2 regions of the Veillonella sp. VA141 genome follow, and region 2 is predicted to be linked to the other one. Evidence: a T-box and tRNA genes for the amino acid it is inferred to sense, from the RefSeq annotation. Region 2 holds a T-box; the other holds one or more tRNA genes.

Region 1 (4,643 bases), on a different contig from region 2:
TCCCATGCAAATGTGAAGGTGCAAAGTTTCAAAAAAAACTCCTTCATCGCCATCGCCGGTGATCCTATGGAAGGCATTGGCATCTTATTGGAAGGTCGTGCTTTGTTAACGCGAGAAAACATGTTAGGACAACGAACTATCGTAACGGAGCTAGAGCCGTCCTCTATGTTCGGGGAAGCCTTGCTCTTTAGTAACCATCCTCTGTGGCCTGCTACGATTGAAGCTACAAAAGATGCGATCGTTTTGTTTTTACCGATTGAAACTTTCACCAAAGCATTTCCGGACTGTCAAACTTGCCAAATCCAATTGCTCACGAACCTCATGCACGACCTATCCGAAAAGGCTATGCAACTGACCCGCAAAGTACATTATCTATCTCTCAAAGGGATGCGCGAGAAAATTTTTGCCTACTTTATGGATCTTCACCGAGTGCAAAAAAAGAACATCCTCACCTTGCCACACAATCGGCAAGAAATGGCAGACGTCCTCAACGTAAGCCGCACCGCACTCAGTCGTGAACTGGGACGTTTACAAGACGAACGGATTATCCAATTCCACGGCAAAGAAGTAGAGTTAGTGGATATTGAAACCATCGAAGATTTTTCATTTTAATATAAAAGGATGCTGCCTTAGCAGTATCCTTTTTTCCTTCTAAACTGACACTTCTCTTACGTAAATTCTGCATCTATCAACATAAAATCCCCTACTGCATCCGATTCCTTCGTCCGGAAGTGTAGGGGATTATTGTATTCAATTTTATTTCTAGTGTCGTCCAGAAGTATCAAACCAAGGAGATACATCAAATTGTTCGTGAATAGTAGCACGTACCATAGCACTGCCCAAATAAATGCCTAGCAAAGTGAGATGCAAACGACTAAGCGGTCCTCGATCATAAATATGACTAAAATCCACTAATAATGGAGAGATACGTTCCAATACTTCATCAAACGATGTACTATCCCAATCAACGGCCTTACCAAAAGCAAGACGAGTTAACCCATTTTGGATACTAATATCTGTGAGTCCAGCTCGTTTGAATAAGCTAGGTAACATATATTCATCGACAGCCATCAATTTCAATAATGAAGAGTTAATACTTTCTACGACAATAGGCATCTTAACTGGCGTATCTTGTACTATAAAAGCTAACTCTTCATGACTAAATCCACGGTAATCAAATACAAGAGGATAGGAATTTCTCATAATTTGTTGAAATGATAAAGTGTCCCCAAAAGAAATACAACGCAAATATTCTAATTGTTGATACATATCTTCTTTTCGTGGCAAATCACTCATGAATGGTTCAATATACTTTTCCAAATAATGGCGGAAATTTTCTACCGAATAGTTATTAGAATTTTTAGAATACTGTATGATCAATGAGATAGCTAATGCTTGCAAATGTCCCACTTGTAAATGTACTAAACTCTTCAATGCATCAACAGCTACCAAATATAATGTGCTAGATTGAGGTTGTTCCACCACATCTTTGAAAGTTTCTAAGAGGATTTCTTTCATCCACTCAGTAGAATTCGCTACATACGCCTTTTGTACATGTAATAAACTTTCTTGTAACGCTATATTTTCAAATAAATGCGTAGTTTCTTCCTCTGATTCAGTATCTAATTGCGCCAATATGGCTTCTGTAATCTCAGTAACCTTTTCTTCAGATTCAGGATTTAAAATACCGAATGCAGATTTATATTGAGCTACCGCTTTATCTAGTAATGTTTGCTCTTTTACAGCTAGTTTAATAGACGCCTCTGGTTGAGCCTCTATCGTCTCGGTAATCATACGTTCCGTTACTTTTGGCATAATTCTAGTCGCATCTTCTGCTTCTTCCGGCGGTTGTTCTTTCACAGCACGGACTAATTCTTCTGAGACTATACCTTCTACAAAATCATCTTCCACAGGATCTACGGATAGTTCTTCGTCTCGAAGAGCATAGGGATTTTGAAATGTCCTTCTTTGGTGTTCATAAGGATCATCATATGATAGCGAATCCACTATTTTGTTGCTAGTACTTCCTTTCTTATCCCGAAATAAGAAGTAGCAACATAAAAGAAATAGACAAATCACTCCTAAAATAACCACATATGGTCCATATCGCAATGAAAGTTCTATTAATCCATCCATAGAAAATCCTCCTAGTTATACTGCAATGTTATCTGTCTTTACTATCCTTATTATACCGATTTATGTGTATCTTTAAAAGTACTATTCATACTTTTACCTATAAAAAAGGAACTACCCTTAGGTAGTTCCTAGCGTGGTGGACGATGACAGGATCGAACTGCCGACATCCTGCTTGTAAGGCAGGCGCTCTCCCAGCTGAGCTAATCGTCCATATGGTGACCCGTGGGGGAATCGAACCCCCGATACCGCCGTGAAAGGGCGGTGTCTTAACCGCTTGACCAACGGGCCATGTTGTAAGTGGTGACCCACCCGCGACTCGAACGCGGGACACCCTGATTAAAAGTCAGGTGCTCTGCCAACTGAGCTAGTGGGTCATGATAGTATACTAACCGAAAGTAAGTTGGCTCCTCGAGTAGGACTCGAACCTACGACCGATCGGTTAACAGCCGATTGCTCTACCTGCTGAGCTATCGAGGAATGAACAAACTGGAGCGGAAAACGAGATTCGAACTCGCGACCCCCGCCTTGGCAAGGCGGTGCTCTACCGCTGAGCTATTTCCGCATGTATGCAATCCTGGTTTTCTTTCTTGCGACTGCTCATTTATAATACCAAAAAATTTGGATAGTTGTCAACATATTTTTAACAAATATTTTTTCTTAAACAGCATATGATAACTTCATCCTATCAACATATAATATTGTTATATTTTCAATATATTAGACAACCTTGATAGAAAAGATACAAAAAAGATTGTAGCACACTATCAGGGATATAGCTTGCTACAATCTTTACTATTTTTTTAAAACATCTCATTTTCAAAACCATATTCGTCGTCCAATATGGCCACCAATTGTTCTCTCAATTCTGGTAACTTTTCTTTATACGTGCTCCAAATAAGTCTATAGTTATTTTGCCCATAATTATGAGACAACTGATTTCGCATGCCTTTAATATTTTTCCAAGGAATTTCAGTATGGCTATCCTTAAAATCTTGAGAAACCTTTCCTAATGTCTCTGCAATTACTTGAATTTTATATAGCTTAACAGACGCATCTAACCTATCTATTAAATCCAATACATCAACTAATATATCTTTGTTCTCCATAGATATCACCATATATATGAATCATATCTCTATATAAATTTTCTTGAAATCGTTTAGTCAATTTATTTCCATCAGTAAGCAAATCTACATCCATTTGCAACACTTCTTTTAAAGTTTCTAAAAGACCGCCCACTTCAAACAAACTAATACTATCATTATCAAAAACTACAAACAAATCTACATCACTAGTTTCTGTAGCCTCACCACGAGCATAAGAGCCAAAAAGATAGGCTGATTTCACGTGATATAGCTCTAGAACCGGAGCAATTAAGTTACGAATCTCATCAAGTGTTTTCATACTACTTCCTCCTTTTCTATATTATACCACATAATTAGTAACTATTACCGTCCATCCTGACGCTTAGATCCCGGTCCATCGACAGCCACGTTTACACTAGCTTCACCGAATGTTTTCATATCATTTAACATGTGCATACCCGCATCAAGAACAGACAACCCCATAGTAGATCCTAAGGCTTCATCCATTTCAAAGCCATAGAACAGATGCGGCTTGATTCCCAAGTATTTCATTTGTGCTGCTTGCACTGGTTCCCCTGTATGAACAGATGGGAACACGTAGTCCATGACTGCTTCGTTGATACATTTTGCAGCTAGTACGGCTGCTCCTGTTTCCGCCGTGTCGAAGACCACTGCCATACGATGGCTAGCCGCCCCCAAGATGAGTCCTGTTAAGACCACCACGTCTGGAGAGCCTACGGTGGCTAATACATGCACGCCGTCTTGGCTCGGCAAATCGTGTTCTGCCAAACTTGCCGTCAACTGTTTTGCTTTTTCTTGAATGCTCAAGGTGCAATTATTCTCTGCTAACAACTCTGCCATCGGATATCCTGTAATTCCTGCTGTGACTGCCAAGGCTGAAAGTAAGTTTCTTTCACCGACAGTACCGATAGCTATCGTTTGGTACCCCTTGTGGCTCAATTCATCTGCCAAGGCAAAGCCTACTTCTAAGCCTTGTTCTACGATGTCAGGTGTCAACGCCGCATGCATGCGGAAAAATTTAGACCCTTTGGCTAATTTATGCTGGCGCACACCTTCGATATGGCTAGTATCCAATTCTAGACCAGCATCCACTAAGAACACAGGAGCACCAATTTTCTTCGCTGCTCCATGGGTAGCAGAGTGTCCAGAGGCTAACCGTTCCATAGCTTTCAAGCTTTCCACGCCATGTGTTTGGTTTTGTGGTCCATCTACAGCGATATCAGCTCCTACGATAACAACAGCATGACGAAGATTATTAGGTTTTTCCTCTTTCAGAATCCCTGCCATACGCTCTGTAATCCCCTCTAGACGTGCCAAGGAATACAATGGTTTTGTTAGGTTGTCGATGCGCAAACGGCATTCCTCCATGGACGGTTTGTGCAATGGTTCGATGACAAAATT
Region 2 (4,643 bases):
GCATACAAGTGACAGCGAATTTATTTTGCGTGAAGAAGTGGAATTGCCACAAGTGGGAATTGTGAATCTCTATGGAGGTATGGATACAGAAATACTAACTATGGTAGCAAGTCGATCACAAGGGTTAATTGTGGGTGGTTTTGGGCATGGCACATTGCCACAGGCTGTACGAGATACGCTCAAAAAAATTACCATTCCCAAAGTACGATCATCTCGCATTGGAAATGGTATTGTGTCCAGTAATTCATCAGATGTAAAAGAAGGCTTTATCGTTAGCGATTCCTTGTCACCTGTGAAAGCTAGAATTCTTTTGATGTTGGCTTTACAACAAGAACGAAGTCGAGAAGATTTAGAGAACTTATTTGCACTCTATTAAGGCATCTCTTGTTCTGCTATGCATTCTATAGAGGTCTAGGTTAACGAAATGGTAGCAAATAAGTCCATAATATTTACAGATCCAAGGTAGCTGTGTTTTCTAATGCTTTTTCTATAGCACTTCGCACGGCTTTAGCTAAGGTGTCACCAAATTGGGAGAAGGTTCCTGTATCTGTCAGAAGCTCTCCGTTTGGGTCGATGGTCATGATGACGCCATCTGTGGATGTACCAGTGGCAGGCTGATTAGATAGAACGCTAGTGATTCCTATAGATTGAAGTGCCACCGTTTTGGCTTCGGTAATTGTAAGAAGTGATTTTGTAAGTGCTCCATCAGTAAGTGCACAATTAGTAAAGACTAAGAGATTGATGGTGCCTCCAGAGTGAAAAACTCCATCTTTTTCATAGTAGGTATACCCATCACCAGCTCGATGAGCTGTTTTTTCAACCCCCGCTGTAGCTATGACTTCTATGATAATGGAATCCTCTGAGTGACAGACATAGGCGTGACGATTCATAGAGGCAGTGGTTAGTAAAGCGGTACAGAAATGGATGGGTAAGTCTAATTGAACGCACTCTTTTGCTAAATAGGCAGAGGTGGACCCACCAGGTAATTCACTTTCATTATTGACAAAAAAAGTTAATTGCTGATTGCGTACTGCCATGACATGGTGTAGGCCACCGTTGAAAGGGCTTGTGCTGATGGCATAATAGGGCATATCATAGGTAATGGTAATGGCTGAACTATGGATGTCCACGTAACCACCACTACGTAGTGTAGTAGGAACCTTGTATTGATTGTAATTGGGCATATATCCTCCTAGTAAGTAACATGTTATTTTATATAGTTATAGTACCATAAAAAGAACTAGGATAGTATAATAGATTATATAATCATTGAGGAGGAGTCTATCATGGAAGAGAGTCATTTTTTTGCGCTATTGCAGCGTATGAAATATATTCAACGCTGGAGCTTAATGCGCAATACAGAAGTAGAAAACTTACAAGGCCATAGTTTGGAAACAGCTATGATTGCGCACCAATTAGGCGTGTTACGGAATACCTATTTTGATGGGGCTGTAGATGTGAACCGATTAGCGGTATTGGCTATGTATCACGATGTGAGTGAAGTTTTTACAGGAGATATGCCGACACCGGTAAAATATTTTAACCCTAAGTTGCGTGCTCTCTATGGAGAAGTAGAACAGTTGGCAAATGAAACTTTGTGGTACACATTACCAGAAGAGGTTCAACCGTGCTATGAGGAAGCTTTATTAGGTAGCTCTGATGAATATGCAGTTTTAATTAAAGCAGCAGATACGATGTCAGCATTTATGAAATGCGTCACAGAAAAAGCTGCTGGTAATGATGAATTTAATGCAGCCTATGACAGTATTTATAAACGTTTGCAGGATATGAATTTACCAGAGGTGAATTTATTTTTGAAAGTGTATGTTCCGAGCTTGACGAAGTCCTTGGACGAAATGAATGTATCCTTTGCAAAATAATTTATGTTATAGATAGATGATTGCTGTAAAAAATATAGATAGATTTATGGACGGATATATTGACGGTGCTACATGCTTTCACGTATACTAATATTATATAGATAATGACTAAGAAGAGGAAAAATCTTTTGAACGCATCACAGAGAGCATTGGGTTGGTGGAACAATGTATGTAATAGAAAGAGGGTAGCCTTGGAGTTGGCATGGTGAACTAGAGTAAGTATGCCCGCTGATCAGCGTTAACGATAATGAGTGATTGCTACGGCAATAATCTAGGTGGTACCGCGGAAGTATAGACCCTTTCGTCCTAATGGACGAAGGGGTCTTTTTGTATATAGAAAGAATATCTATCATTTTTGCGACTTTGCAAGTTTACCATAGAAATATGCTAATTGAAGGGTAGGAATGTAAAGATATATTTGAACTAGGAGGACATATGAAGGAATATAAAAATCTCACAACTTACAATCCAAAAGAGATTGAACAACAATGGTATACATATTGGGAAGAGAAAGGGTACTTTCATGAGGAAGTGGACACAAATAAAGAGCCTTTCAGCATTGTGTTACCGCCACCAAATGTAACAGGTCAATTGCACATGGGTCATGCCCTTGATAACACCTTGCAAGATATTTTGATTCGTACGAAACGTATGCAAGGCTACAACGTGTTGTGGATGCCTGGTACAGACCATGCAGGGATTGCAACGCAAGTAAAAGTAGAAGAAAATATCATGAAAACAGAGGGAAAATCTCGTCATGATTTAGGTCGTGAAGAGTTCTTGAAACGTGTATGGGAGTGGAAACAAGAGTACGGTAGCACCATCGTAAAACAAATCCGTAGTTTAGGTGCTTCTTGTGACTGGACGAGAGAGCGTTTTACCTTGGATGAAGGTTACCATGAAGCAGTATTAAAAGTATTCGTAGAGTTATACGAAAAAGGTTTAATCTATCGTGGAGAACGCATCACTAACTGGTGCCCTAATTGTTTGACAGCTTTATCTGATATCGAAGTAGAACACGAAGATGAAAATGGTCATTTATGGCATATTAAATATCCTGTGATCGGGGAAGAAGATGTATTTTTAACAGTAGCTACCACACGCCCTGAAACGATGTTTGGTGACGTAGCCGTAGCGGTGAACCCTAACGATGAGCGCTATGCCCATTTAGTAGGCAAAGAATTATTGCTTCCATTCGTGAATCGGCATATCCCAATCATTGCTGATGAATACGTAGATCAATCTTTCGGTACTGGTTGCGTAAAAATCACTCCAGCTCATGACCCTAATGACTTTGAAATGGGACAACGCCATAACTTAGAAAGTATCGTGGTGATGAACCCAGATGGCACTATGAATGCAGGAGCAGGTCACTTTGTGAACATGCCTCGTGAATTAGCGCGTAAACAAGTAGTAGCAGAACTTGAGGCTCAAGGTTTATTAGAAAAAGTGGAAGACCATGGTCACAGTGTAGGTCATTGTTCTCGTTGTAACACAACAGTAGAACCTATGGTATCGAAACAATGGTTTGTATCTATGGAACCATTGGCAAAACCTGCCTTAGAAGTGGTACGTGATAAATCTATTGAATTTGTACCAGAACGTTTTACTAAAACATATACCAACTGGTTAGAGTCTATTCGTGATTGGTGTATTTCTCGTCAATTGTGGTGGGGACATCGTATCCCAGCGTGGTACTGCCAAGATTGTGGGGAAACGATTGTAACGACAGAAACATTGACAGAATGTCCACATTGCCATGGCAAAGTAGAACAAGATCCAGACGTACTAGATACATGGTTCAGCTCTGCGTTATGGCCATTTGCCACAATGGGTTGGCCTGACAATACAAAGGAAGTGAAACATTGGTATCCAACTAGTGTCATGGTAACAGGGTATGACATTATCTTCTTCTGGGTAGCTCGTATGATTTTCATGGGCTTAGAATTTAAAGAAGAAATTCCTTTCAAACACGTATTCATTCATGGCCTAGTACGTGATAGCCAAGGTCGCAAAATGAGTAAATCCTTGGGCAATGGTATCAATCCATTAGAAGTAATCGAAGAATACGGTGCCGATGCGTTGCGCTTTACCTTGGTAACAGGCAATACACCGGGGAACGATATGCGTTTTTACATGGAACGTGTGGAAGCAAATCGTAATTTTGCCAACAAAATTTGGAATGCATCTAAATTTGTGTTGATGAACTTAGAAGGTTTTGATGAAAGTTTCGTACCAAGCGCAGAAGACTACACATTGGCAGATAAATGGATTCTAGAAGAATACAATAAAACAGTCACAAACATTACGAATAACCTTGATAAATTTGAATTAGGGGAAGCAGCGAGCGCTGTATACGATTTCATTTGGAATACGTACTGCGACTGGTACATTGAATTAGCGAAACCTCGTTTGTACAACAAAGAAGGTGGCCGTGACCGTCAAACAGCTCAATACCTATTGGTATCCATCCTTCGTCATATGATGGAATTATTGCACCCATTCATGCCATTCGTAACAGAACATATTTGGCAACATTTGCCACATGAAGGGGAGAGCATCATGGTCGCTCCATGGCCAAGTACATTATCCATGGAAGGTTTCAGCTCTGCAGCGGCACATATGAATGTGATGATGGACGGCATCAAAGGTATTCGTAACATGCGTGCAGAAATGAATGTACCAATGGGCAAACGTTCTGAAGTTATCTTAGTGCCTGCTACAGAAGAATTGAAAGGTATCTTAGAAACCCATGGTGATTAC

The links. A T-box is a leader RNA that pairs with one kind of tRNA and senses whether it is charged. The one in region 2 lies ahead of EO112_RS03600 (valine--tRNA ligase), so its partner is inferred to be a tRNA-Val.
Region 1: it encodes a tRNA-Val, which carries the amino acid that the T-box ahead of EO112_RS03600 (valine--tRNA ligase) is inferred to sense. The anticodon was not compared.

The regions. Positions count from the first base shown of each region.
Region 1 covers NZ_RQVM01000007.1:26,503-31,145, forward strand. Annotated here, with positions in the region: gene EO112_RS07670 (Crp/Fnr family transcriptional regulator) at 1-612, shown strand, start outside; gene EO112_RS07675 (LPO_1073/Vpar_1526 family protein) at 763-2,136, opposite strand; tRNA gene EO112_RS07680 (tRNA-Val) at 2,271-2,346, opposite strand; tRNA gene EO112_RS07685 (tRNA-Glu) at 2,350-2,424, opposite strand; tRNA gene EO112_RS07690 (tRNA-Lys) at 2,435-2,510, opposite strand; tRNA gene EO112_RS07695 (tRNA-Asn) at 2,538-2,613, opposite strand; tRNA gene EO112_RS07700 (tRNA-Gly) at 2,624-2,698, opposite strand; gene EO112_RS07705 (DUF86 domain-containing protein) at 2,937-3,242, opposite strand; gene EO112_RS07710 (nucleotidyltransferase family protein) at 3,217-3,540, opposite strand; gene EO112_RS07715 (nicotinate-nucleotide--dimethylbenzimidazole phosphoribosyltransferase) at 3,585-4,643, opposite strand, start outside; gene cobT (nicotinate-nucleotide--dimethylbenzimidazole phosphoribosyltransferase) at 4,642-4,643, opposite strand, start outside.
Region 2 covers NZ_RQVM01000002.1:298,845-303,487, reverse strand. Annotated here, with positions in the region: gene EO112_RS03615 (asparaginase) at 1-376, shown strand, start outside; gene EO112_RS03610 (adenosylcobinamide amidohydrolase) at 450-1,184, opposite strand; gene yfbR (5'-deoxynucleotidase) at 1,287-1,880, shown strand; T-box leader at 1,982-2,192, shown strand; gene EO112_RS03600 (valine--tRNA ligase) at 2,316-4,643, shown strand, end outside.